4 regions of the Streptomyces sp. NPDC001852 genome follow, and region 2 is predicted to be linked to each of the others. Evidence: riboswitches for the same ligand, from Rfam matches in the RefSeq annotation. Region 2 holds a riboswitch; each other region holds the start of a gene.
The links. Region 2 has a riboswitch for cyclic di-AMP ahead of ACFYZB_RS17650 (NlpC/P60 family protein). Riboswitches for the same ligand answer to the same signal wherever they lie in the genome.
Positions count from the first base shown of each region.

Region 1 (6,966 bases), on a different contig from region 2:
CCGCCAGTGTAAGTTTGTTTCAAACTTGAACCAAGACTCGCCTCCAGGGAGACCGCGCCGATGTCGTACCCGTACGTGCTGCTGTCCGCCGCCGTCTCTCTCGACGGCTGCCTGGACGACACCGGCCCCGACCGGCTCCTGCTGTCCAGCCCGGCCGACTTCGACCGGGTCGACGCGGTACGGGCCTCGGTCGACGCCATCCTGATCGGCGCCGGCACGATCCGCGCCGACAACCCGCGGCTGCTGGTCAACTCCGCCGAGCGCCGCGCGGCGCGGGTGCGGGAGGGCCGCCCGGAGTACCCGCTGAAGGTCACCGTCACCGCCACCGGCGACCTCGACCCCGACGCCAACTTCTGGCACACCGGCGGCGCGAAGCTCGTCTACACGACAGACGCGGGCGCCGAGCGCGCGGTCCGGCGCGTCGGTGACACTGCCGACGTCGTCCCGCTCGGCCCCGACCTCGACTGGCGGGCCCTGCTGACCCACCTGCACGAGGTGCGCGGCATCGGGCGGCTGATGGTCGAGGGCGGCGGCACGGTCCACACCCAGCTGCTGCAGCTGGGCCTCGCCGACGAGCTCCAGCTGGTCCTCGCGCCCCTGTTCGTCGGCGACCCCGGCGCGCCCCGCCTGTTCGGCCCCGGCGGCTACCAGGCCGGCCGGCTGCGCCTGACCGAGACCCGCCGCATCGAGGACGTGGTCCTCATGCGCTACGAGCCCACGGCCCCCGGCACGGGCGCGGTCGCCACCGCCGCCGACCGTCACTGGCTGCGGACCGCCTGCGAGCTCGCCGCCCAGTGCCCGCCGTCCACGACGGCGTTCAGCGTCGGCGCGGTGGTGGTCGGGGCCGACGGCACGGAGCTGGCCCGTGGCCACTCCCGGGAGGGCGGGGATCCAGTGGTCCACGCGGAGGAGGCCGCGCTGGCGAAGATCGACCCGGCGGATCCCCGGCTGGGCGGCGCCACCGTCTACAGCAGCCTGGAGCCCTGCGCCCGGCGGGCCTCGCGGCCCGCGCCCTGTGCCGAGCTGATTCTCCGGGCGGGGGTGCGCAGGGTGGTCACGGCGTGGCAGGAGCCGGACACGTTCGTGGCGGGGGCCGATGGGACGGGGGTCCTGGTCGAGGGAGGTGCCGAGGTGGTCGTACTGCCTGAGCTCGCGGGACTCGCCAAGGCGCCGAACAGGCACCTGCTGGGCTGAGGCCCGGCCGGGCCGGAAAACACTCAGGGCCTGGAATCCAGTGGATTCCAGGCCCTGAGCCTTCAGTAGCGGGGACAGGATTTGAACCTGCGACCTCTGGGTTATGAGCCCAGCGAGCTACCGAGCTGCTCCACCCCGCGTCGTTGTGACTCCAGAGTACCCCATGCTCAGGGCGGCATGCACACCGCTTTCCCCGGGTGGTTGATCGTCTTCACGGAGGGTGACCGGACGACCGCCCTCCGCATAACATCTGAGACACCATCAAAAACGCCGACGCTCATGAACCATGGCCAACTCGCCCGATTTGCAGTGCTCCTGCCCTATTGGTCCACGGTCGAAAAGGTTAATGATCAAGCCGAACGGCTTGGAAAGTGACTCTCAGGTCTATTAACGTTCGATAACGCAGCGCGGTCGTCCCAGCCGTCACAAGAGGCGGCTCCGTGCGCACGCGCCGAATCCCGCGAGGGAACCGGGGAACCACCACCTTTGGGGTGAATCGCGCGAATGCCACAGTTGGTATACGCGCGTAGGAGACCTTCCTGCTCCGAACCCGTCAGCTAACCCGGTAGGCGGCGGAAGGAAAGGAGTACGCCCGAGTGGCGTCCAACCGGCCCGCCCCAGAAGCCCCGTTCGTGCCCTCGCAAGCCCAGCCGGAGACCTTCGGCTACGGCGCCTACCGCGCCGAGGAGGGGCCCTGGGAGGAGTGGAACCCCACCGAGGACTCCGTCGCCGCGGCCCGTGGCCGGCACCGCGTCGCCAAGCAGCGCGGCGGCTTCGCGCGCAGCTCCACCGTCCTCGGCGTCGGCGTGATGGCCGCGGTCGGCGCGGGCGGCATGGCCAGCGCCAACACCGGCAAGCCGCCGGTCTCCATATCCCTGCCGGACCTGGACTCCGTCGAGCACATCTTCGGCGGCGGCTCCTCCGACGCGCACCAGGCCACCGCCACCGGCCTCAGCAAGGTCGGCGTGAGCACCGACAGCGCCGACAGCAGCAACGCCGGCGAGGCCCTGCGCAACCGGATCATGGCCCAGGCCGAGCAGCAGAAGGGCCAGGCGAACAGCAAGGTCACCGCCGCCGCGATCGCCGCGGCCGACCAGCAGACCGCCGACGCCGCCGCCAAGGCGGAGAAGGAGGCCGCCGCCAAGGCCGCCGACGCCAAGCAGCAGGCGGAGGCCGACGCCAAGAAGGCCGCCGAGGTCAAGCGGCTGGCCGAGGAGTACACGCTGCCGGTCGTCTCGTACACGATCACCGGCACCTTCGGGCAGCCCGGCGCCATGTGGTCCTCCGGCTACCACACCGGCCTCGACTTCGCCGCCCCGACCGGCACCCTCATCAAGGCCGTGCACAGCGGCACGGTCACCCAGGCCGGCTGGGCCGGCGCCTACGGCTACCGCACCGTCATCACCCTGGACGACGGCACCGAGCTCTGGTTCTGCCACCAGTCCTCGATCAACGTCTCCGTCGGCCAGAAGGTCTCCACCGGTCAGGTCATCGGCCGGGTCGGCGCCACCGGCAACGTCACCGGCCCGCACCTGCACCTGGAGGTCCACCCGAACGGCCAGGCCACGGCCATCGACCCGGCGCCCTGGCTGCGCGACAAGGGCCTCAACCCCTGAGCCCGACTGCTCCGTCCGCGGGATCCCGGCGCCGACGGTGGAATGCGATCATCCACCGTCGGCGTTGACTTGGAGCATGACTTCTCTGCGCACACTCGGTTCCTCCGACCTCGAGGTCTTCCCGCTCTGCCTCGGCGGCAACGTCTTCGGCTGGACCGCCGACGAGGAGACCTCCTTCGCCGTCCTCGACGCCTACACGGAGGCCGGCGGCAACTTCATCGACACCGCCGACTCCTACTCGGCGTGGATCCAGGGCCACAAGGGCGGCGAGTCCGAGACGATCATCGGCAAGTGGGTCAAGGCCCGCGGCAACCGTGACCGCGTCGTCATCGCCACCAAGGTCAGCCAGCACCCCGAGTTCCAGGGCCTGTCCGCCGCCAACATCAAGGCCGCCGCCGACGCCTCCCTGCGCCGCCTGGACACCGACCACATCGACCTCTACTACACCCACTTCGACAAGCCCGAGATCCCGGTCGAGGAGATCATCGGCGCGCTGGACGAGCTGGTGAGGGCGGGCAAGGTCCGCCAGATCGGCGCCTCCAACATCAGCCCCGAGCGCCTGCAGGCCTCCCTGGACTTCTCCGACCGCGAGGGACTGGCCCGCTATGTCGCCCTCCAGCCCCACTACAACCTCGTCTCGCGCGACACCTACGAGGGCCCGCTGCAGGACCTGGCCGCCAGGGAGGGGCTGTCCGCGGTGTCCTACTTCTCGCTGGCCTCGGGCTTCCTGACCGGCAAGTACCGCCCCGGCACCAAGGTCGACAGCGCCCGTGCGAGCCGGGCCCAGGAGTACGCGGAGTCCGAGCGCGGCCAGAAGGTCCTGGCGGCCCTGGACGAGGTCGCCGCCGCGCATGACGCCCCCGTCGCCCGGGTCGCCCTCGCGTGGCTCGCGGCCCAGCCGACGATCACGGCACCGATCGCCTCGGCCCGCACGGTGGACCAGCTCCCAGCCCTCCTGGACGTGGTGGGCCTGAAGCTGACGCCGGAGGAGGTGCAGAAGCTGACGGACGCCTCGGCCTAGGGCATCCTGTCCCGGATTCCGGCGGTGCCGGACTCTCCGCGACCCGGCCGGCTACGACCGATACGGGTTGTACGCGGAGTACGGCGCCGCCGGATACCCGTACGCCGGTCCGGACGCCGCAGGCATCTGCACCGCCGGATACCCGTGACCCGGCCCCGGCGCCGCGGGCGACGCCGCCCAGCGGACCGGGACCGGAAGCGACGCCCTGGCGGCATACTCCAAGGCCGGCCGGGCGAGCCCCCGCCGCTTCCACAGCTCGTCCAGCAGCTCCCGCTCCCGTACGACGAAGTCGGCGCCGGCCTTCCCCTTGCGCCCCCGGTGCCGCAGAAAGGCGAGCGAGGTGGCGTAGGCCTCGTACTGCGCCACCGCGCGCGCCGCCGGCCGGCCGCCGTGGTGCCGGGCGAAGTCACGGGCCGTCCGGCGCGCCCGCATCGACCCGAGCGCGAACGGCTCGGCCGGTCCCAGCCACCCGGCCAGCACATACGCCGGCAGCTCCTCCCGTACGGTCCGCAGTTCCCGCTGCCGCGTGAAGATCGCGAGCCAGGTCAGCAGCCCGAACACGGGCACCATGAAGCCACCGTAGACGGCGAAGAATCCGAACTCGCCGAAGGTGGAGGAGCCGTTCCAGAAGGCGTGCATGCTCATCGCGAGCAGCAGACCGCAGACCGGCAGCAGCGCCCGCCGGGCGCGCTGCCGCTCGGCGGAGAGCGCGGCGATGCCGAAGCCGAGGCCGGTGAGGGTGGTGAACAGAGGGTGCGCGAACGGGGACATCACGATGCGCACGAAGAAGGTGGCGGCGGTGACGGAGGCGATGCCGCGGCCGCCGCTCATCTGGTCGGCGCCGAAGGCCGTACCCAGGTAGAGGATGTTCTCGGTGAACGCGAACCCGGTGGCGGTGATGCCCGCTATCACCACCCCGTCGACGATCCCCGTGAAGTCACGTCTGCGGAAGAGGAAGACGAGCAGAACGGCGGCGGCCTTGGCGGACTCCTCCACGATGGGCGCTATCACCGTGGCGCCGAGGGTGTCGGCGCCGGCCGGATCGGCGGTGGCGGTGGCTATCCACTTGGTCGCGAAGCTGTTGGCGACGATGGCGATCAGCGCCGCCGCGCACGCTCCCCAGGCGAAGGCGAAGACCAGGTTCCGCCAGGGGCCGGGCTCCACCCGGTCCAGCCACCGGAACGCGGCTATCAGCCACGGCACGGGCAGCACGGCGAGGGCGAGCCCGACGAGAAACCCCTCGGTGCCGGTCTGCCTGCGCACCAGCGCGAGGATGACGAGCCCGGACAGCGCGAGCAGGGTGATCAGCGCTCCGTACCGCACCCACCTGCGCTGCCACCAGTGCGGATGGCGCAGCGGAAGCGGCCCGTGGGGGCCCGGGGGATACGTCGGGAACGGAGGACTGGTGGCCACGGCATCGACCCTAACGGTGGCGGGACGAGGGGCTGGAGCGGTTTATCGGTCCTGAAGCGGTTCGCGTGCTTGACCCGCTCGGTCTGCCCGCTCCTGGTGCGGTACGCGCCGGAAGAGCAGATCGTTCACCACATGTCCCTTGTCCAGTCCCTGGCCCTCGAAACGGGTCAGCGGCCGGAACGCGGGGCGCGTCGCGAAACCGCCGTCCGCCTGCGTGTTCTCGAAGTCGGGATGCGCGGTGAGCACCTCGAGCATCTGCTCGGCGTACGGTTCCCAGTCGGTCGCGCAGTGCACGAGCGCGCCGGGTCTCAGCCGGGTCGCGGCGAGCGTCAGGAACTCGGGCTGGATCAGCCGCCGCTTGTGGTGCCGCTTCTTGGGCCAGGGGTCCGGGAAGTACACCCGCAGCCCGTCGAGCGCGTCGGGGGTGAGCATCTCCCGGAGCAGGATGATCGCGTCCCCGTTGCCCACCCGGACGTTGGACAGACCGTCGCGGTCGGCGAGACCCAGCAGATTGCCCTGGCCCGGGGTGTGCACGTCGACGGCGAGGATGTTGGTGTCCGGGTCGGCGGCGGCCATCTGCGCGGTGGCCTCGCCCATCCCGAACCCGATCTCCAGCACGACCGGCCGGTCGTTCCCGAACAGCTCACGCAGGTCGATGACCCGCTGCCCGTCGATGTCCAGCCCCCACGTGGGCCACAGCCGCTGCAGCGCGTCCGCCTGTCCCGCGGTCACCCTGCTCCGCCGTGGCTGGAAACTCCGGATCCGCCGCTCGAAGTGCGACCCGGCGGGATCGGCCTTGGGCCCGTCCGGAAACCGCGGCTCCCCCTTGGCCCGGGTGTGCCGGACGGACACGCCGGGGGTGTGGGGGGCCGGCGAGGCGGTTTCGGGAACGTTCAGGAACTCAGACACAGTGCTTCCGATTTTACGGGGCCCTACGAGGTGGCCCTCCCGAGCATGTCCAGCACCCGGCGTCCGACCTCGCGCCCGATCGGCAGCGAAGCGGTGGCCGCGGGCGAGGGTGCGTTCAGCACATGCACGGTCCGCGCCCCTTCGCGGATGAGGAAGTCGTCCACCAGCGTCCCGTCCCGCAACACCGCCTGCGCCCGCACCCCGGCAGGGGCCCGCACCAGGTCGTCCGCCTCCGCCCCGGGCAGCAGCCTGCGCACCGCCTCCAGGAACGCCCCCTTCGACAGCGAGCGGTGCAGCTCCCCCGCGCCGTATCTCCAGTGCCGCCGGGCGATCGCCCACGAACCCGGCCACGTCACGGTCCCGGCCAGCTCCCGGGGTCGTACGACCCGCCAGCCGTACCCCTCCCGGGCGAGCGCCGGCACCGCGTTCGGTCCGATGTGCACGCCCCCGTCGATCCCGCGCGTCAGGTGCACCCCGAGGAACGGGAAGGCCGGGTCCGGCACCGGATACACCAGCCCGCGCACCAGCTCCGGCCGCGCCAGCTCGTAGTACTCCCCGCGGAACGGCACGATCCGCACCTCGGGCTCGTCGCCGGTCAGCCGCGCGATCTCGTCGCAGTACAGCCCGGCGCAGTTCACCAGCACGCGCGCGCGTACGACGTCGCCGCCCGAGGTGAGGACGGCCACGCCCCGCTCCGGCCGCCGGTCGACCCGGACGACCCGGGCGCCGTACCGGATCTCGGCGCCGGAGGCCTGCGCCAGCTGCCGGGCGACGCCGACGAAGTCGCACACGCCCGTCGTGCCGACGTGTATG
Region 1 is NZ_JBIATN010000029.1:101,655-108,620, forward strand. Features, by position in the region: gene ACFYZB_RS36745 (dihydrofolate reductase family protein) at 61-1,194, shown strand; tRNA gene ACFYZB_RS36750 (tRNA-Met) at 1,261-1,334, opposite strand; cyclic di-AMP (ydaO/yuaA leader) riboswitch at 1,634-1,783, shown strand; gene ACFYZB_RS36755 (M23 family metallopeptidase) at 1,791-2,810, shown strand; gene ACFYZB_RS36760 (aldo/keto reductase) at 2,887-3,831, shown strand; gene ACFYZB_RS36765 (PrsW family glutamic-type intramembrane protease) at 3,883-5,244, opposite strand; gene trmB (tRNA (guanosine(46)-N7)-methyltransferase TrmB) at 5,287-6,153, opposite strand; gene lhgO (L-2-hydroxyglutarate oxidase) at 6,177-6,966, opposite strand, start outside.
Region 1: linked by a shared signal. The riboswitch ahead of ACFYZB_RS36755 (M23 family metallopeptidase) and the one ahead of ACFYZB_RS17650 (NlpC/P60 family protein) in region 2 are both predicted to bind cyclic di-AMP.

Region 2 (6,966 bases):
GACGAACATCTTCATCGCCGTCCTGTGGACCTGACGGTCATCCGTCCCTGCCACCGGCGGGGGCGGCGAGCGCCGCACCGGAGGCGACCAGGACGCCGGCACGCGCGCGTGGGACGGTGATGCGTCGGCACGCGCGCGTGGACGGCGCAAGTGACGGGGCCGGCCGCCGTGTCCGGGGGGCGGATGGTCAGCCCGGTCGTACGACGCTGTGGATGATCGACTCGCCGCCGTAGTAGATCGACTCCTCGCGGACGTACGCGCCCGGCTTCGGGGCGTGGATCATCATGCCGTTGCCTATGTAGACACCGACGTGGCTGATGTCGTCGTAGAAGAAGATCAGATCGCCTGGCCGCGCGTCGGCGAGCGAGACCGTGGTGCCTGCGTTGACCTGGTCGTACGTGGTGCGCGGAAGCGTGACGCCGGCGGCCTTCCAGGCGGCCTGGGTGAGGCCCGAGCAGTCGTAGGAGTCCGGGCCGGTGGCGCCCCACACATACGGCTTGCCGATCTGCGCGCGGGCGAAGGCGATCGCCTTCTCGGCCTTCGTGTCGTACGAGCCGGACGCCGTGGATCCGGTCGAGCCGGAGCCCGTCGAGCCGGAGCCGGAGCCGGTGCCCGAGGACGACGACGAGCCGGCCTGCTGCTGGGCCGCCTGTTGCTTCGCCAGCTCGGCCGCCTTGCGCGCCGCCTCCTGCTGCTGCTCCCGCTCGATGGCGGCCAGCCGGGCCTTCTCCTGGGCCGTCAGCTGCGACAGCAGCTCGCGCGCCGAGGCCAGCTTCTGCTGGACGGTGGACTTGGCGGTCTGCAGGTCGTGCTGTGAGTCGGTTAGCGTCTGCAGGCTCTCCGCGGCCTCCCGCCGCTTCTTCATGGTTGCGGCCTGCTCGCCGATGTAGTCGTCGACCGCGCTCTTCTCCCGCGAGGTCAGCCGGTTCATCAGCTGCGTCTGGTCGAAGTAGTCCTGCGGGTCGTTCGCCAGCAGGAAGGTGGCCGTGTCGGGAGCGGCGGTGCCGGTGCGGTACTGGGCCGCGGCGAAGGAACCCAGTTCTTCGCGGGCCTTGTTGAGGCGTGCCGTGCGCCGGGCGAGGTCGTCGCGCAGGGCGTCGACGCGGCCCCGCTGTCTGACGGACCGCTCCTTGGCCGCGTCGTACTTCTCGGTCGCCGACTCCGCCTGGCGGTAGAGGTCGTCGACCTTCTTCTCGACCTCCTCCAGGCTCGGCTTGGCGTGATCGGTACTCGGGGCGGCCTCGGCGGTCTGCGAGAGCACGGCCATGGAGGTGAGGGCGGCGGTGGCGAGGGCGGGGGTGCGAAGGCCCGTTCCGATGGTCCCGCCGGGGCGCGGCTTGCGGTGCGACGCCAAGGGAGGCGACTCCTTCCAATGGGCCGCCTACCGGGTTAGCTGTCGGGTTCGGGCGGTGGTTCGGAAGGGTTGCCCTACGGTGGCGTCCCGGGTGGGAGCCGGCCGATTCACCCCAAAGTCGGTGGGTCCCCGGCTCCGGGCGCCATGCGGGCGCGCCGGACTCGGCGGAGGCCGCGCACGCGGCCTGACGGCAACCTAGCCAACTGGTGTGACTAGTGTGAAGGTTGGTGCGTGATATGTCCGATACATTTTCGTGATCTGAGCCCGGAATCGCGTCTGCGTCATCGGGTGATTCCGCAGCGTAAGGAAGGTTTTCCGCATTGGCCCGCGCCGGTCGGTTTCTGGGACGGCGAACGGTTGTCGGTGGGGCGCCCTAGACTCGTAGAGCGATGAGCAGCCTCTTTGACGACAGCTTCCTGGCGGACCTCCAGCCCCCTCGCGGGCACGAGGAGGAACATCCGCCGCCCGAGGACGATCACGCTCCGGAGCCGCTTCCGGACGATCTGTTCGGCGGGAAGTTCGACGTGCCGCCGGACCGGGACGCCTACTACCGCGACGGCGCCCCGCGCCCCGCGCTCGACGCGGCGGCACTGCTGGAGGGGCTGAACGACAACCAGCGCGCCGCGGTCGTGCACGCCGGCTCCCCGCTGCTCATCGTCGCCGGCGCCGGCTCGGGCAAGACCCGCGTGCTCACCCACCGCATCGCCCACCTGCTCGCCGAGCGGCACGTGCACCCTGGCCAGGTCCTCGCGATCACCTTCACCAACAAGGCCGCGGGCGAGATGAAGGAGCGCGTCGAGCACCTCGTCGGCCCGCGCGCGAACGCGATGTGGGTGATGACCTTCCACAGCGCGTGCGTGCGCATCCTGCGCCGCGAGTCGAAGAAGCTCGGCTTCACGTCGTCGTTCTCGATCTACGACGCCGCCGACAGCAAGCGCCTGATGGCGCTGGTCTGCCGCGATCTGGACCTCGACCCCAAGCGCTTCCCGCCGAAGTCGTTCAGCGCGAAGATCAGCAACCTGAAGAACGAGCTGATCGACGAGGAGGACTTCGCCGCCCAGGCCACCGACGGCTTCGAGAAGACCCTCGCCCAGGCTTACGCGCTCTACCAGTCGCGGCTGCGCGAGGCCAACGCGCTCGACTTCGACGACCTGATCATGACGACGGTGAACCTGCTGCGTGCCTTCCCGGACGTGGCCGAGCACTACCGCCGCCGCTTCCGGCACGTCCTCGTCGACGAGTACCAGGACACCAACCACGCCCAGTACGCGCTGGTGAGGGAGCTCGTCGGCACCGGGGAGCGCTCCGCCGAGGAGGGCGACACCCCGCCCGGCGAGTACGACCTCCCGCCCGCCGAGCTGTGCGTCGTGGGTGACGCGGACCAGTCGATCTACGCCTTCCGGGGCGCGACCATCCGCAACATCCTGCAGTTCGAGGAGGACTACCCGAACGCGACGACGATCCTGCTGGAGCAGAACTACCGCTCCACGCAGACCATCCTGTCCGCCGCCAACGCGGTCATCGAGCGCAACGAGTCCCGCCGCCCGAAGAACCTGTGGACCAACGCCGGCCAGGGCGCACGGATCACCGGTTACGTCGCGGACACCGAGCACGACGAGGCCCAGTTCGTCGCCGACGAGATAGACCGCCTGGTCGACGCGGGCGAGGCCAAGGCCGGTGACGTCGCCGTCTTCTACCGCACCAACGCACAGTCCCGTGTCTTCGAAGAGGTCTTCATCCGCGTCGGCCTGCCCTACAAGGTCGTCGGCGGTGTCCGCTTCTACGAGCGCAAGGAGGTCCGGGACGTCCTGGCCTACCTGCGGGTCCTCGCCAACCCCGAGGACTCGGTGCCGCTGCGCCGCATCCTCAACGTGCCCAAGCGGGGCATCGGCGAGCGCGCGGAGGCGATGATCGACGCCCTCGCCCAGCGCGAGAAGATCAGCTTCCCGCAGGCGCTCAAGCGCGTGGACGAGGCGTACGGCATGGCCGCGCGCTCCACCAACGCCGTCAAGCGGTTCAACACCCTGATGGAGGACCTGCGCACGATCGTCGAGTCCGGCGCCGGACCGGCGACCGTGCTGGAGGCCATACTCGAACGCACCGGCTATCTCGCCGAGTTGCAGGCCTCCACCGACCCGCAGGACGAGACCCGCATCGAGAACCTCCAGGAACTCGCCGCCGTGGCCCTGGAGTTCGAGCAGGCGCGCGGCGAGGGCGAGTCGGTGGGGCTGGCCGACTTCCTGGAGCAGGTCGCCCTGGTCGCCGACTCCGACCAGATCCCCGACGAGGACGAGGAAGGCTCCGGCGTCATCACCCTGATGACCCTGCACACCGCCAAGGGCCTGGAGTTCCCGGTCGTCTTCCTGACCGGCATGGAGGACGGCGTCTTCCCGCACATGCGCGCCCTCGGCCAGACCAAGGAACTGGAGGAGGAGCGGCGCCTCGCGTACGTCGGCATCACGCGCGCGCGGGAGCGGCTCTACCTGACGCGGTCGGCGATGCGCAGCGCCTGGGGCCAGCCGTCGTACAACCCGCCCTCCCGCTTCCTGGAGGAGATCCCGCCCACCCATGTGGACTGGAAGCGGACGGGGGCGACGGCACCGGTCTCGTCCGGGCCGGCCTCCGGGATCGCGGCCTCGCTGTCCTCGTCCCGCTCGCGTTCCTCGGCGTCAGGCGCGTCGGGGTTCGCCACCCGGCGCACCGCGGAGAAGCCGGTGGTCACCCTGGCCGTCGGGGACCGGGTCACGCACGACCAGTTCGGGCTCGGCACGGTCGTCGCCGTGAAGGGCACGGGCGCGAACGCGGAGGCGACGATCGACTTCGGCGACACCAAGCCGAAGCGGCTGCTGCTGCGGTACGCGCCGGTGGAGAAGCTGTAGGTCCAAGGGCCCTCGCCGCTCGGCGAGGGCCCACGGGACCACTCAGGTGGGGTCGAGGCCGTGGCTGCGCAGCCACGGCAGCGGGTCTATGGCAGCCCCGCCCGCGGGCCGTACCTCGAAGTGCAGATGCGGCCCGGTGGAGTTGCCGGAATTGCCGGAGTAGGCGATCGGCTCGCCGGCCTTGACGACCGTCCCCGAGGCGACGCGGTAGCTGGACAGGTGGCAGTACCAGGTCTGCGTGCCGTCCTTCGCCGTCACGATCATCATGTTGCCGTAGGCGCTGTTCCACTTGGTGGTGACGGTGCCGTCGGTGGCGGCCATCACCGTGGTGCCGTAGGCGACGGGGAAGTCGATGCCCGTGTGCACGGACATCCAGTTCACGCCCGCCTGGCCGAAGTAGGCGCTGAGCCCCTTCTGCGTGACCGGCAGCACGAACTTGGGGCGCAGCCGTTCCTTGAGCGCGGCCGCCGCGGCGGCCTTCTTCTTCTCCAGCTCCTGCTGGTTCTTCAGGTCGAGCCGCTCCTGCGTACGGCTCGCCCGGTCGGCGAAGTCGTGGGCGCCGGCGGACAGGGTGTTGAGCTGGGAGTCCAGCTTGCTGTTGGCGGCCGAGGCCTTGACCGTGTGCGCGTCCGGGGCGGAGGCGGTGGTGTCCTGGCCGTCGTCGGTCAGCGCGCCGACCGAGGCTGCGGCGATGCCGGCGACGCCCATCACACAGGCCGAGGGCACGGCGACGGTCAGCAGCGCCGAGCGCTTGGCCGGCGTACGACGGCGGGAGCGCGCGGCACTGCGCGCGCCGACCCGCGTCGCCGGCGCGCTCTCTTCCTGGTCGTCCAGCAGGCCGGGCCCGGCGGGCGATTCACCCGTGACGCCCGATTCGTCGCCCCCGGTGTGCTGTTCGCCGAACGCGCTGCCCTCGTAGGGCACCTCGTCCTCGTAGGGCACCTCGTCCTCGTACGGCGTCGGGTCGTACGGCACCTGCGGGAAGGCCGAGGTCGCCTGCGGGCCGCCGGCCTGGTCGAAGACGGGTGCGGACTGCTGGACGAACGGTTCGGCAGCTTGCTCTGCCTCCATCGGGACGGCCTGGCCGCCGGAATTCCACTGCGTGGCGTCGAACGTGCCCGACTCGAAGGTCTGGGTGCCCCACGCCCACTGCTGGGTGGGGTCGGCGATGCCGGACTGGTCGGGCGGCAGCCAGGTGCTCGTGTCCCACTGGCCGCTGATGTCGTTGCCCGTCGCCTGGGCGGGAATCGTCCAGGCGGTGGAGTCGTAGACGCCGGAGTCGTAGGCGGCGTGGTGCTGGGCCGCGTACGGGTCGTAGTTCAGGGCCTGGCCGGTCTGCCACTGTGTGCTGTCGTACGCGCCGCTGCTCTGCTGGCCGGACAGGCTGCCGAAGAGCGGGTCGGCGGAGAAGGTGCCGGTGCCGTCCGGAAACCCGGTGGTGCCGTAGCCGCCGTACGTGGTGAAGTCACCGTAGTGGGCTTCATGCGTTCCGTACGGCGCGTAGTGCGCGGCGGAGGCGTCGGAAGCCGGGGCCGGGGTGGTCATGGTCCCCGACGGGTGACGGTCGTTCACCAACTTCTCTTTCGCCTCGACAACAGGGGCTGCCAGAGCAGTGCGGTGACTGTACCCGCCGGTACCTGGGCGCGACAATCTTCGGGTGGTTTCGCGCCCGCCGTAAACGGGCAATCGGCGGCGTTTCGGGGGGCGCCGGACACGAGTTTGGCCGAGAGTTCGATTGCTGTTCTATGTGTGGTGACTGTTCGTCACCTGTGCGTCACTCCGCCGTCGGATGCTTCACGCCACCATCACACCGCCGTCACGCCACCGTCAGACCGCCGGCGATCCGGTCCTCGGGGTGCGGGGAGTCGAGAGCCTCGCGTATTCCGGCCGCCACGGCGGGGTGCACCGGCAGGGCGAGATGCCCGATGCCGGTCACCCGGACGTTCTGCGCGTCGAGGTCCGGGTGCTCCAGGCGGGCCGTCTCCAGCGGCACCATCACGGAGTCCAGGTCGCTCCAGAAGCTGACGAACCGGGTACGGCAGCCGGGTGCGGGCCGATTGAGCTCCTCGATCACTCCCGAGCCGGGCCGCATCTGGCGCACGATCGGGTGGGCGTTGGCCAGAGGGGCCGCGCGGGTCCCCGAGTGCGGCGTACCCAGTGTGACGAGGGTGCGCACCCGCAGATCACCGCCCAGGCGCTGCACGTAGTAACGGGCGATGAGTCCGCCGAGGCTGTGCCCCACGATGTCGACCCGGTCGCTGCCGGTGCGCTCGCACAGCTCCTCGACGTGCCGGCCGAGCAGCTCGGCGGCGGCACGGATGTCGCAGGTCAGCGGGGAGTAGTTGAGCGATGCGACGTGCTGCCTGCCGTGCTGGGTGAGGTTGCGGCGCAGCAGCACGAACACCGAGCGGTTGTCGATGAAACCGTGCAGCAGCACCACCGGCGGGCCGGATCGGAGCGGCAGCTGGGTGGTGCCGCCCTGGGCGGGCAGGGCGGGGGTGCGGCGTTCCTGGGTGAGGCCGGTCGGATACAGCAGGAGATGACCGGCCAGGATCGCGGCCTCGAGGGCGGTCGCCTTGAGCAGCGCCACGGAGATTCCGGCGAGTCTGCCGGGCCACAGGCGCCGGCAGAACGGGAGAAAAAGTGGCAGTACTCCGGTGACCTTCATGGGCCGACCTCCTGTCGGCACGCCGGAGGACGGCTCGATCCCCCGTGTGCCCTCATGTCCCACCA
Region 2 is NZ_JBIATN010000009.1:133,278-140,243, reverse strand. Features, by position in the region: gene ACFYZB_RS17655 (hypothetical protein) at 1-34, shown strand, start outside; gene ACFYZB_RS17650 (NlpC/P60 family protein) at 188-1,354, opposite strand; cyclic di-AMP (ydaO/yuaA leader) riboswitch at 1,362-1,531, opposite strand; gene pcrA (DNA helicase PcrA) at 1,744-4,233, shown strand; gene ACFYZB_RS17640 (M23 family metallopeptidase) at 4,276-5,805, opposite strand; gene ACFYZB_RS17635 (alpha/beta fold hydrolase) at 6,050-6,901, opposite strand.

Region 3 (6,966 bases), on a different contig from region 2:
GCACGCTCGATCCCTACGGCAAGCTGTTCGAGGACCGGATCGTCTTCCTCGGGACCGCGCTGGACGACGCGGCCGCGAACGACGTGATGGCGCAGTTGATGTACCTCGAACACGCGGCCCCGGAGCGGGACATCACGCTGTACATCAACTCCCCCGGCGGTACGTTCAGTGCGCTGACGGCGGTCTACGACACGATGCGCTACGTCAGCTGCGACGTGGCGACCTACTGCCTGGGACAGGTGGTCTCCCATGCCGCGCTGCTGCTCGCGGCCGGCACACCGGGCAAGCGGTTCACCCTGCCCGGCGCACGCATGGTGATCGAACAGCCGCAACTCCCCGAACCCTTGCAGGGCCAGTTCAGCGACCTGATCATCCAGGCCGAGGAGTTGGCCCGGATCCGCGCGCTGACGGAGGAGATGCTGGTACGGCACACCGGGCGCACACCCGAGCAGGTACACCGTGACCTGGAGCGGGACTTGGTCCTGGACGCCCGCGCGGCGGTGGCCTACGGCCTGGTGGACGCCGTTGTGCCCGGCCGGCGGAGCACCCCCGGCGCACCGGACGCGAGGTGAGCCGCCGATGCTGCCGGACCTGCCGCCGCTGCCCGCACTGACCCGAGCCGAGGGCGACCTGATCGACCGTTACCTGGAGGCCGCCGACCTGCTGGGCCGCATCAATCCCGCGCACGGCGGGGACACCTATCGCGGGCTGCGCGCAGCCCAGGCCCTGGTGCGCAAGTCCGCAGAGCTGCGTGACGCCCTCGCGTCGATGCACCAGCGGGGCGAGACGGAGCTGTACGGGGACACACTGGCACGGGCGTTGAGGGTGCTGGACGGGGAACGCCGGACCGCGCGCGTCGCGCTCCCGACCGATGGCGGCGGCTGATCCGGACGCCGGGCCGGGCCGAATCTGACGACTTGTCGACATCGGCCGTCCGGACCGGACTTGAAACGGGCCGAACGATGTACCGCCGACCGGTGTATATCCCGATCGTTTTCCGCGCCTCCCGACTTGCGCTCCACACCGGTCCACCGTTCGCGGAAAAGCGCTCCGCCCCAGGTCCGGGGCTACGTCCCGGACCTGACGGGACCTCGAACACCGCACTGTCCACCCGAACGGGCGAGTGGTGAGTAACGCCACAAATCCGCGGATGCGTTGGGATTTTCGGACTGGTGTGGGTGAAGATCCCGTCCGACGACAAGCCCCCGCCACCGCGGCGGGGCGGTCCGGGCGGACGCCGAGTCCTGCCGCCACCCGGACGACCGGTCGACAGGAGTGGATCGGCAGGAGTGGAGGACCCAGGCAAGACGGGTCGCCGGAACGGATGTTCGTCTGTTCGTCGCAGACGGCCTGAGGTTCCGAGCAGCCCTTGGGGTGAAGCCGCGGCAACGCGGCCGGGCAACTTCGCCAGCCCGAATCCGACAGGTCATCCTTCACAGGCGGCTGACGAAGGGTTGCGCATGACTGCGCTCAATCGTGTCCCGTCGCTCATGGCCCGGGCCGGTACGGCCTCGGCCCTCACCCTCGCCGCCGTCGGCGGCTCGATCGCGGTCCCCGGGCTCGCCACCGAGGCCTCGGCCGCGACCCTCGCGGCAAAAGCACTGCAGGTCGCGGCCTCCGAGGAGGGGGCGCCGTACCGGTACGGCGCCACCGGGCCGCGCAGTTTCGACTGCTCGGGGCTGACGCTCTACTCGTACAAGAAGGCGGGCAAGACCCTGCCGCGTACCGCCGCCCAGCAGTACAACAAGACGCACCACATCTCCTCCGGCCAGCGCAAGGCCGGTGACCTGGTGTTCTTCCACTCGGGCTCCTACGTCTACCACGTCGGCATCTACGCCGGCCACGGGAAGATCTGGCACGCGCCGAGGACCGGGGACGTGGTGCGGCTCCAGAAGCTCTGGACCAACAACGTCTGGTACGGCAGGGTCAGCTGAGCCACCCTCAGGGCAGGAGCGGCTCCAGCAGCAGGGCCGCTCCCAGCACCGTCAGTGCCACCCCGGTGCCCGCCTGGAGTCCACGGGCGGCCCGGGGCCGGCGCAGCCATCTGCCCAGGCGGTCGACCAGCAGCGCGACCACCTGGAACCACAGCAGCGCCAGCGCGAACACGATGAGCGCGAGCAGCAGGGTCCGGGGCAGTGCGGGGCTCCCGGCGGGCACGAACTGCGGCAGCAGGCTGAGGAAGGTCAGCGACGCCTTCGGATTGAGGACGTTGGTGACGAAGCCCTGCCGGAGTGGATACGCAGGCCGGGCCGTCGTCTCCTCGGGCGCCTGGACGGCGCCCCGCAGCGACCGCAGCGTGCGCACCCCGAGCTGCAGCACATAGGCGCCGCCCAGCAACTGCAGCGCCCGGAACAGCGCGGGTACGGCCACCAGCACGGCCGCGACACCGGCCACCGCCAAGGTGGCGTGCACCAGGAGTCCACCCGCGATGCCGAGTCCGCAGACCGCGCCGGCCCGGCGCGACACCAGCGCGTTGCGTACGACCACGGTGAAGTCCGCGCCCGGCATGGCGACCAGTCCGGCGGCGATGCCGGTGAAGGCGATGAGCTGTCCGTCCATGCGCCCAGCCTGCCCCGGCTGGGCCTTCAGCAGGTATTTCCAGTCCTCTGGGTGAGCCTGAAGCAATGCTTTAGGCTCGTCCCATGTACGACCCCACTCGGCTGGCCGCGCTGGTGGCCGTCGCGGAGGCCGGCTCCATCACCCGGGCCGCCGACCGGCTCGGCTACACACCGCCCGCCCTCTCCCAGCAGTTGGCCAAGCTGGAGCGGGAGGCCGGCGCCGCGCTGCTGGTACGGCACCATCGCGGGGCCCGGCTCACCGAGGCGGGCGAGGTGCTGGTGGCACGGGCCCGGCGGGTCCTGGACGAGCTGGATCAGGCCCGGCACGAGCTGGCCCGGCTGACCGGTCTCACCGGCGGCGCCCTGCGGCTCGGCACCTTCCCGACGGCCGGGGTGCATCTGCTGCCGCCGGCGCTGAGCGCGTTCCGCCGGGCGCATCCGGACGTGACGCTGTCGGTCGCGGACTACGACCCGCCGACGGGGGTCACGGCCGTGGCGTCCGGCGAGGTGGACCTGGCACTGACGCACACCTACCACCCGGCCGAGCCCTCCCCCGTCCCGTCGTCGGTGTGTCTGGAGCCGGTGCTGGTGGAGGAACTGGTGCTCGTGACCGCGCCGGGCCACGCCCTGAGCAGCACCTCCTCCCGGCTGCCCCTGGCCGATCTGGCCGGCCAGCCGCTGATCAGCATGGCACCGCAGCATCCCGCCCGCCGGGACATCGAGGCCCTGCTGTCCGACGCGGGCGCCACACCGGCCCTGCTGGTCCCGACCCCCGGATACGCCGTGGTCTGCGCGCTCGTCAGCGCCGGGCTCGGCGTGGCCGTCGTCCCCGAGATGGTGGCCCGCACGGCGGCCACACCGGTGGGCGTACGCCCCCTGGAGGCGGGCCGGCTGCGCCGCACCATCTCGGTGGCCTACCGCCCGGACGAATCCACACCGGCCGCGGACGCCTTCCGCGCCCTGCTCCGAGGCGCCTTCGGCCGAGCGGGCCGCGCGCCGGGAACGTGAGCCACCCGAGCGCACGCAGTGCGTGGCGCACTGGGGGCTACCCGCGAGGGGCATGCGTCCGGCGCCTGAAGCCCCGTCACGGCACCTCGGACCGGCCCTGCCCGCTGTTGCCCCGGCGAAGGAAACCGCAGACGGCACCCACGCCTCCCGAGCGCCGCACGAGAGCTCTCCCGGTCCGGACCCGGCGATCAGCGGGAGTTCGAGGCGCCGGTACGCCACCTCGGCCAGGGCGTCCTCGTCCAGCGCCGAAGGGGGGAGCCGCGCCGCCACCCGGCCCACCGTCCCGCACCCTGCGTCCCGGCCCCCTGGCCGCCTCTGGACTCGCCGTCACCAACAGCCCTCTCCCTGCCCCTCCCCCCACCCCACTCTCGGCCCCGCCACCGACCTCCCCGACCCGGCACGCGGTGAGAGCACCAGCACCACGCGCCTCCGCCCGGAGGGCTACGGCTCCTGTGGCCCGACCGCAGGCACCGGCTCGGCCGGGATGATCCACGGGAGTTCGATGGAGACCGTCTTGCCGCCCTCGCGGGTGGGGCGGACGCGGAGTTTGCCGCCGCACTCCGCGGTGAGCCAGCGGATGATGACCATGCCGCGGCCGTTGTCCTGCTGGACGGCGGCGGGCAGTCTCTTCGGGAAGCGCGGATGACTGTCCGTGACGCCGATGCGGAGGTGTTCGTCGCGGTCCAGGGCGATGTCAACCGTGAAGGTGGGTGACTGACCGAAGGTATGCTGTACGGCGTTCGTGGCGAGTTCGGAGACGATGAGCCGCACGGTGTCGGCCGTCTCGGTGTCCGACGGCAGGCCCCACTCCGCGAGCGTACCCACGACATACGTGCGGGCGGCGGAGACCGAGGCGGGATCGCTCGGCAGAGTGACGGATGCTTCCAAATGGTCTGCCATGGCGACGTCGTCCCTTTCCCACGGGACCGCAGTCCGACACGGAGCCGGATGGTTCGAGTACGGTCCCGGACTGGTGCTTGCTCGTCAGCCTGCCATCACGGGACCGGTCACGGGGAGCGATCCACCAAGATATGCATATATCTGTCGCCCGAAGCGGTGAACTCTACGACGGGAGACCGTATTTGGGCGGCCCGGAAGGAGTAAGGAGGAGCCCATGCAGAACGGGCCGGCAGTACGCCGCCGCAAACTGGGCGCCGAACTGCGCACGCTGCGTATCGGCTCTGGGCTCACGAGCGGTGAGGCGGCCCGACTGGTCGGCTGGCATCAGTCGAAGGTCAGCCGTATCGAGACCGGCGCCAGTGGTGTGAAACCAGCCGATGTGCGGTTACTTCTCGACGCCTACGAGGTGCGGGACGGGCACCTGCGCGCGTTGCTGCTGATGCTGGCGGGCTCCGAGGACACGGGCGACCGGGACCGCTGGTGGCACGCCTACCGCGGGGTGCTGCCACCCACGTACCGGGACTTCATCAGCCTGGAGTCACAGGCCAGCACGATGCGCACCCTGGAGACCACGGTCGTACCCGGCCTGCTGCAGACGCCCGAGTACGCCCGCGCGGTGACCCGGGCGGCCGTGAAGGACCTGGACGAGGAAGGCCTGGACGCGCTGGTGGAGGTGCGCCTGGCCAGGCAGGACGTGCTCCGCGCCGACCGGCCGCTGGAGCTGAGCGCGGTGCTGGACGAGGCGGTGCTGCGGCGCGAGGTCGGCGGCCCCGAGGTGATGGCCCGGCAGCTGGAACGGCTGATGGAGGCGGCCCGGCTGCCCCAAGTCCGGCTCCAGGTACTGCCGTTCGGCGCCGGAGCGCATGTCGGCCTCACCGGGCCTTTCGTTATCTTGTCATTTCCGAGCACTTCTGATCTGGACGTGGTTGTTCTCGACCAGTTGACGAGTAGCCTCTACCTGGAGCGGAAAGAAGACCTCATGGCCTACGCGGAGGCCTTCGACACCCTCAGGATGCACGCCCTTTCACCCGAGGACACCTTGGACTACATCGCCGGGATAGGTGACGGCGCGTAAGGAGGCACCATGTCAGCACTGCCTCGGAACGTCCCTGCCAGTACCGACCTGCACGACGTGCGCTGGCTGCGCAGCAGCTACAGCACGGGAGCCAACAACTGCGTGGAGACGGCCCGGCCGCGCTCCGGCCCCGGGGCCGGACTGCTCGCCGTGCGCGACTCCAAGAACCCGGCCGGACCCGCGCTGCTCTTCTCCGCCGGGATCTGGGCCGGTTTCCTCAGCACCCTCTGATCAGAAGCGATCCCAACCGATCATCCCAACCGATCACCGTATCCACCCAAGGTTGAAGCACGGCCGTGTCACGCCGACTCATGGTCGCGTTTCGCCGATCACCCGTACAGCGCGTTGGATCTCGGCCCCGGACAGGTCCGCGCGGGCGGTCAGCCGCAGCCGTGAGATGCCGTCGGGCACGGAAGGAGGACGGAAACAGCCCACGGCCAGCCCCGCGGTACGGCAGTCGGCCGCCCAGCGCACCGCCTGCTCCGGGGACGGAGCCCGCACGGAGACCACCGCGGCGTCCGGACGCACCGCTTCCAGACCCGCGGCGGTCAGCCGTGCGTGCAGTTCCGCGGCCACCTCGCGGGCGCGCGCCGCGCGCTCCGGCTCGCGGACGAGCAGCCGCAGCGCCGCGAGCGCGGCGCCGGCCGCCGCCGGGGCCAGGCCGGTGTCGAAGATGAAGGTCCGGGCCGCGTTGACCAGGTGGTCGATCACCCGCGCCGGGCCGAGCACGACCCCGCCCTGACTGCCCAGCGACTTGGACAGGGTGGCCGTGGCCACGACGTCCGGGGCACCGGCGAGCCCCGCCGCGTACGGCGCACCCCGCCCGCCGTCCCCCAGCACCCCGAGCCCGTGGGCGTCGTCCACGACCAGTCCCGCGCCCTGTGCCCGGCACGCCTCGGCCAGCTCGGCCAGCGGTGCCCGGTCGCCGTCCACCGAGAACACGGTGTCCGACACGACGATCGCCGGCCCCTGGTGCGTGGCCAGGGCCTTGCGCACCGCCTCCGGATCACCGTGCCCGACGACCTGCCGCTCACCCCGCGCCAGCCGGCAGCCGTCGATGAGGGATGCGTGGTTGCCCGCGTCGGAGACGATCAGCGAGCCGTGCGGGCCGAGCGCGGTCACCGCGGCCAGATTGGCGGCGTACCCGGAGGAGAAGACCAGCGCCGCCTCGAACCCGCAGAAGGCGGCCAGCTCGCGCTCCAGCTCGGTGTGCAGCTCGGTGGTGCCGGTGACGAGCCGTGAGCCGGTGGACCCGCCGCCCCAGGTCCGGGCGGCCCGGGCGGCCCCCTCGGTGACCTCGGGGTGGTGGGCGAGGCCCAGGTAGTCGTTGCTCGCCAGGTCCAGCAGGGCCGAGTCGGCGGGGCGGGGGCGCAGGGTGCGTACGAGTCCGGCGCGGCGGCGCGCCTCGGCCTGCTCGTCGATCCA
Region 3 is NZ_JBIATN010000006.1:211,371-218,336, forward strand. Features, by position in the region: gene ACFYZB_RS13075 (ATP-dependent Clp protease proteolytic subunit) at 1-572, shown strand, start outside; gene ACFYZB_RS13080 (hypothetical protein) at 580-885, shown strand; cyclic di-AMP (ydaO/yuaA leader) riboswitch at 1,236-1,457, shown strand; gene ACFYZB_RS13085 (C40 family peptidase) at 1,461-1,934, shown strand; gene ACFYZB_RS13090 (LysE family translocator) at 1,942-2,559, opposite strand; gene ACFYZB_RS13095 (LysR family transcriptional regulator) at 2,643-3,566, shown strand; gene ACFYZB_RS13100 (ATP-binding protein) at 4,008-4,466, opposite strand; gene ACFYZB_RS13105 (helix-turn-helix domain-containing protein) at 4,681-5,541, shown strand; gene ACFYZB_RS13110 (DUF397 domain-containing protein) at 5,551-5,772, shown strand; gene ACFYZB_RS13115 (8-amino-7-oxononanoate synthase) at 5,851-6,966, opposite strand, start outside.
Region 3: linked by a shared signal. The riboswitch ahead of ACFYZB_RS13085 (C40 family peptidase) and the one ahead of ACFYZB_RS17650 (NlpC/P60 family protein) in region 2 are both predicted to bind cyclic di-AMP.

Region 4 (6,966 bases), on a different contig from region 2:
CGTCTCGTCGGCGCCGGACATCATCGCGCCGAACCGGCACGACACGGCCACCAGCGAGCCCGTCTTGCCGCCGAGCACGTCCAGGTAGTGCTCGACCGGGTCACGGCCGTCGGAGGGACCGGCGGTCTCCAGGATCTGGCCGGTGACCAGCCGCTCGAAGGCGAGAGCCTGCACCCGGACCGCCTCGGGACCGAGGTCGGCGAGGATCTGGGAGGCGCGGGCGAAGAGGAAGTCGCCGGTGAGGACCGCGACGGAGTTCCCCCAGCGGGTGTTGGCGCTGTCCACGCCGCGCCGCACGGCCGCCTCGTCCATGACGTCGTCGTGGTACAGCGTGGCGAGGTGGGTCAGCTCCACGACCACGGCGGAGGGCACGATGCCCGGCGCGTAGGGGTCGCCGAACTGGGCCGCGAGCATCACGAGCAGCGGCCGGAACCGCTTCCCGCCGGCTCGTACGAGGTGCTGCGCGGCCTCCGTGATGAACGGGACCTCGCTCTTGGTGGCCTCGAGCAAGCCTTCCTCGACAGCCGCCAATCCGGCCTGGACATCGGCTTCCAGAGCCTGGTCCCGCACGCTCAGCCCGAACGGCCCGACGACGGTCACGAGGGGTCTCCTGTCTGCTGGTGTCTGCTGGCGATTACACGGTTTGTCGATAGGTCGCTGCCCTCACTCAAGTCAGCGTATCCGGTCCTGTTTCGATCACCGATAGCGCCCACCGGTCCAGCCCGGGCGGTATCGGATCACGGCCGGTATGTTTTTGATCAAGTGATAAGAACGGACATTTATCGACTTAATAGGAATACACGCACTTTGGTCCCGCCGCGGCTTCCGCCACAGGTTCCCTCACCCGCCCGAGCCGCCCGAATCCCTCATGCCCGATTTGAAATACTTTGTTATTTCGTGAGTTGGGTCACGTGCCACCTCCGGCACCGAGGCCCGTCAGGCCACCTTCCCCCCTTGACCCATCCGCGAGTTGAGGGTTGGCAAACGCAAAGGATCAAGTACCACATACGGCACAGACCAAGGTCAAATCGTGCATTGTGTGAATCCACCACTTGTTCCCGACATGTGCTCTCGCATACGTTCCGGGCCGTCGGGCGGACGCCGAATCCTGCCGCCGCCCGCGTGACCCATCGACGAACTCATTCGTACGGCAGGAGCGGGGGACCCAGGTAAGTCCGCCGGACCGGTCGGCACACGCCGCACCGGGACGGCTCGGGGTGAAGCCATGCCTTCTCGCGAAGGCACGGCCGGGCACCTCCCCGCCCGAACCCGACAGCTCACCTCGCAGGCGACGGAGAGGACTTCCCCATGCCTGCTGCCGCTCAGCACCACCGCCGCCCCCGCGCCAACCGTCTCGCCCGCGTCCTCGCCGTCGCCGGCACCGGTGCCGCCGTCCTCGCCCTGCCGCTCATCGGCGCCACCAGCGCCTCCGCGGCCACCGTCACGACCACCAAGACGGCCTCCACCACCCCGGCCGGGTACCCGAACAACCTCGACGGCTGGATCCGCGAGTCCCTCGCGATCATGGCCCAGAAGGGCATCCCCGGCTCCTACAACGGCATTTACCGCAATGTCATGCGGGAGTCGTCCGGCAACCCGTACGCCATCAACCTCTGGGACTCCAACGCCGCCAAGGGCATCCCGTCCAAGGGCCTGCTCCAGGTGATCGACCCGACCTTCAACGCGTACCACGTGGCCGGAACCGCCTTCAACCCGTACGACCCGGTCGCCAACATCACCGCGGCCTGCAACTACGCCGCCGCGCGGTACGGGTCGATCGACAACGTGTTCAGCGCGTACTGACAGTCCCGCTGACCGGCACGGCATCGGCCGCCCGGCGTGTGCCCACACCTGACGGAGGGCACCCCGGGCGGCCGTCGCGCCTCCCGCGGGCGGTCGCCTACTGATGTGCCGGTCAGTCGGTCGGGAACAGTCTTTCGAGGACGACGGCGATGCCGTCGTCCTCGTTCGACAGCGTGATCTCGTCGGCCACCGCCTTGAGTTCGGGATGCGCGTCGGCCATGGCGACGCCGCGTCCGGCCCAGTCGAACATCGGGATGTCGTTGGGCATGTCGCCGAACGCCAGCGCCTCCTCCGCCGCGATCCCGAGCCGCTCGGCGGCCAGCGCGAGACCGGTCGCCTTGGTCACCCCCGACGGCTGGAGCTCCACGGTCCCCGGCCCCGACATGGTGACCGTGGCCAGGGAGCCCACCACCGCGCGCGCGATGGCAGCCAACTCGTCGTCGGACAGGGCCGCATGGCGCAGCAGCACCTTGCTGATCGGCGCGCACCACAGCTCGTCGCGCCGGCCGACCCGGACCGCCGGCAGGGTCGGATGCGGCATCCGGTACCCGGGCTCGATGAGCGTGAGCCCGTCCACCCCGTCCTGGTCGACGGCCGCGTACACCTGCCCCACCTCGGCCTCGATCTTGCCGAGCGCGGTCTCGGCCAGCTCCCGGTCCAGCCGGACCGACCACAGCAGACGGCCGGTCCCGGCGTCGTAGACCTGCGCGCCCTGCCCGCACACCGCGAGCCCCGTGCAGCCGAGGTGCGCAAGGAGCTGCCGTACCCGCGGGGCCGGGCGGCCCGTCACCACCAGGTGCCGGGCGCCGGCCCGCGCCACCCGCGCGAGCGCGGCGAGCGACCGGTCGGAGACGGTGTCGTCGCCGCGCAGCAGCGTTCCGTCCAGGTCGGTGGCGATCAGTGCATACGCGGGGGAGGCTGCCATGATCAGAGAATACGGATACCGGGCCCCGCCGACTCATCTTGTCGTCCTGCGCACTTACGTGCTGATCAGCCTCAAGTGGGGCCCGCCCGCACCTCGTTGACCCCGTCAGCCGTGAGCGGCCGCCAGGTGTTTGGTCAGGCGCGGTGAGGCGAACTCCGTGCCACAGACGAAACGCATCACCGGGCCGTACGACGACGCCGCCGGCAGGCCGGTGAAGTACAGGCCGGGGACGGACGAGACGAAGCCGGGGCCGAGCCTGGGCGTGCCCCGGCTCACCGCGAGCCGGGTGCGCAGTTCGTGGCCGAGGAAGCCCATGGCCGCGATGTCGACGCGGTAACCGGTGGCGGCGATGACGTGGTCGGCTGTGAGCCGCTCGGTGTGCCCGCCGTGGGTGCGGACGGTGAGGACGGGGCCGCCGTCCGGTGCCTCGGCGCCCATCACCCGCTCGACGTCCTGCACCTGCACGGCGCTCTCGAAGCGCGCGCGCAGCCACCAGGCACCGAGCGGTCCGAGGACCCGGCGGACCAGGAAGTGGCGGGTGGCCTCGGGCAGATAGCGGTAGGGGTGCGGGTAGTAGCTGAACGCCCACAGCGACCAGGCGCGGCCGAACGGGGACTCCGGGCGCAGCTTCGGCTGCTCCCAGGGCGGCGCGCCGAAGGCGACCCGGCCGCGGCCGCGCGCGACGACACGCACGCGTGCCCCCGCCTCGGCGGCGAGCGTCGCCGTCTCCAGAGCGGACTGGCCGGCGCCGACCACGATGAGCTCCTTGCCGGCGAACCGGCTCAGGTCGTGGTGCTGCGAGCTGTGCGAGACCGGCCCGGTGGGCGCCGGTCCGTCGGCCGCGGCTGCCGCGAGCTCCGCCGGCAGGTACGCGAGGCCCGACAGACCCGTGGCGACGACGACCGCGCGCGCGGTGAACATCTCCCCCGAGTCCAGCTTCAGCTCGAATCCGCCGCTCTTGTCGCGGTCCACGGAGACGACCCGCACCTGCTCCAGGCCGGGGACCAGCTGCTGCCGGAACCACTCGCCGTAGGCGGTGAACGTCTCCACCGGGATGATGTCCTCGTCGGCCACCAGGCGGCGGATCCCGGCCGCGTCGCAGTAGTCGGCGAGGGTGTGGCCGGGCTGCGGGCAGTCGAGGTTCGAGGCAGCGGGCGTGGACTTCAGGAGCATGCCCTCGGGCATGTGGTCGCGCCAGCTGACCATGGGGTCACCGAAGACGCGGACGGGGATGCCGCGCGCCCGCAGATGGGCGGCGGTGGACAGGCCGAACGGCCCGGCCCCGATGACTGCAACCGGTCGAGTCACGAAGTCCCTCCCCAGGACATGGTGCGCGCCACTCTTTGCGTGGCTCTGCCTACTTCGTGGAGGTGCTGCTGCCGCGGCGGTTGGTCCGCCACAGCTGATAGAGGTGCTTCGCGCCCGGACGCACGAAGCGGGCGAGCATCGTGAGGAACGGCAGCGGGTCGTCACCCGCGAGCCAGGCCAGCTCCGTCCCGCTCGCCGTGGCCGGCGCGTGCGGCGTCGTATAGCCGCTGCGGCGGTAGGCGAGGAGGGCGGGAAGGTCGATGTTCTCCACGATGTAACGGTGGCCGGCGCGCTGTTCCCCCTCCGGAACGGGGCGGCCGGTCAGGTTCAGATGCATCGCGCGTACAACGTCCACGCCCGACTCGTTCTCGAAGAGCCGGAACTGTGCGCCCATGCGCGGGTTGAAGTCGAGGAGCTTGTATTGTCCGTCGCGCCGGTCGAAGCGCAGGTCGAGGTCGATGATGCCGCTGTAGCCGATCTGTTTGATGAAACGCGCGGCGAGGTCGGTGAGTTCCGGGTTGTCGACGACGTACGCGTTCGCCGTCATGCCGGCGTGCGGCGGCCAGGAGCGGACCTTGACGCCGGTGAACATCGCGACGGGGCTTGCGTCCTGGTCGAAGCAGGCGTGCACGATCCAGTCCTCGGCGTCCTCGCGCGGCAGGTACTCCTGGAGGATCACCCCCGGCCGCGGGCCCCAGTCGCGGGCGAGGGCGAGCAGGCCCTCGCGGGTGGCGATCCGCGTGGTGCCGCCCACGGCGGGCCGTGTGCGCCGGACGAACGCCTCCCGGTTCTTGGCCACCACCGGGAAGCGGGCCGTGTCGGCGAAGGAGACGATGTCGTCGTACGACTCCGGGAATGCCGACGCGGGACTTGCGATGCCGTGCTCCACGCACAGTTCGTGCAGGCCCTGCTTGCTGGCGAGCCGGCGCGGCAGCGCGGGGTCGACGCGCGGGAAGAGAAAGGAACCGGCCAGCTCGTCCTGGTGCTCGGCGATCAGTACGGCGGCCTCCTCGTCGGTCGGGACGAGGACGGCGGGGCGGCCGATACGGCGCCCGATCCGCAGCAGGCCATCGACCAGGTGACCCGGGTCCTCCGCGCCGGTCGTCGGCCACACGAAGGCCTTCTTGAGATAACGGGAGGAGGCCGCGGGCGTGTAGGCGTCCTCGGTGATGGCGTACATGGGCACACCGAGCCGACCCAGGCTGCGGATCGCGCCGACGCCGCCGTGGTGCAGCGGATAGTCGCCGAACTTGACGATCAGTCCTGGTACGTCCCGGTCCGCCTCGAACGGCACACCGACGGTGTCTCCGGCCACGGGTCCCCCCACGTGTCCCCCCAACGGAACGGACCCACCCCGTCCGTGTCCCCAAAGGACGCTAAGCCGGAATTGCCGCCTCCGACAAGGCCTATTCGGACATTGCGAACTCTTTAGACAGGGTGCGAGCAACCTTTCGAAGGTAACGCGACACACATCTTTCGGACACCGTGGCGAGTGCCGCAGGAGGGTCTGCCCAAGACACGCATCGCGGCCGTAACGTGTGGCCCGATCACATGGAACGAGCGCCATGCACGGCCCGGATGAGAGTGAGGCAGCACCCCATGCCCCCCTTCGACGTCCCCGAGGGCGACCCCTTCGGCCCGCACAACCTTCCCTATGGCGTGTTCTCGCCCTCCGGCAGCACGGAGCGGAGGGTCGGCGTCCGGCTCGGGGACCAGGTCCTCGACGCGGGCGCCGCGGCCGCCGCCCTCGGCTCGCCGCACCACGCGCTGCTCGCACGGCCCACCCTCAACGCACTGCTGTCCGCCGGCCGCCCGGCCTGGACAGAGGTACGGCGCGCCATCACGGCCTGGATCACCGACCCCGCGCACCACGAGGCCGTCGAGCCGCTGTTCCACCCCCTGTCCGAGGTGACCCTCCACCTGCCCTTCGAGGTGGCGGACTACGTCGACTTCTACGCCTCGGAGAACCACGCCCGCAACGTCGGCCAGATCTTCCGCCCCGACGCCGAGGACTCCCTCACCCCGAACTGGAAGCACCTGCCGATCGGCTACCACGGCCGCTCCGGCACCGTCGTCGTGTCGGGCACGGACGTCGTACGGCCCTCCGGACAGCGCAGGTCCCCGGCCGACCCGGCACCCGTCTTCGGCCCTTCGGTCCGGCTGGACATCGAGGCAGAGGTCGGTTTCGTCGTGGGCGTGCCGTCCGCGCTGGGCACACCGGTCGCACTCGGCGACTTCCGCGAGCACGTCTTCGGGCTGTGTCTGCTGAACGACTGGTCCGCGCGGGACATCCAGGCCTGGGAGTACGTCCCCCTCGGCCCCTTCCTCGGCAAGTCCTTCGCGACCTCGGTGTCGGCGTGGATCACCCCGCTGGAAGCGCTGGAGCACGCGCGCGTGGCGCCTCCGGAGCGCACGCACCCACTGCTGCCCTACCTGGACGACTCGGCACCCGGCATCGAGCCCGGCGGCTACGACCTGCGGATCTCCATCGCCATCAACGGACATGTGGTCTCCGAGCCGCCCTTTTCGACCATGTACTGGACCGCCGCCCAGCAGCTCGCCCACATGACGGTGAACGGTGCCTCGCTGCGCACCGGCGACCTGTACGGCTCGGGCACGGTGAGCGGCCCGGAGGAGCGTCAGCGCGGCTCCCTGCTGGAGCTGACCTGGAACGGACGTGATCCCCTCGAGCTCCCGGAGGGCAAGCGGGCCTTCCTGGAAGACGGCGACGTGGTGACCCTGTCGGCCTGGGCCCCCGGCGGGGACGGGCGCCGGGTCGGGCTGGGGGAGGTCAGCGGACGGGTTGTGACGGGCTGAGCGACGCCCTGCAACCGGGGGCCGACACAAGTCCCGCTGGGGCGAGCACCATCTGCTCGCCCCGCGCGGGACGCCTCCGCCGGACGGACCGAGGGCGGGCCGGTGAACGGGCC
Region 4 is NZ_JBIATN010000020.1:9,254-16,219, forward strand. Features, by position in the region: gene ACFYZB_RS29880 (polyprenyl synthetase family protein) at 1-600, opposite strand, end outside; cyclic di-AMP (ydaO/yuaA leader) riboswitch at 1,122-1,304, shown strand; gene ACFYZB_RS29885 (transglycosylase SLT domain-containing protein) at 1,309-1,803, shown strand; gene ACFYZB_RS29890 (HAD family hydrolase) at 1,916-2,728, opposite strand; gene ACFYZB_RS29895 (FAD-dependent oxidoreductase) at 2,834-4,036, opposite strand; gene ACFYZB_RS29900 (ATP-grasp domain-containing protein) at 4,086-5,330, opposite strand; gene fahA (fumarylacetoacetase) at 5,636-6,853, shown strand.
Region 4: linked by a shared signal. The riboswitch ahead of ACFYZB_RS29885 (transglycosylase SLT domain-containing protein) and the one ahead of ACFYZB_RS17650 (NlpC/P60 family protein) in region 2 are both predicted to bind cyclic di-AMP.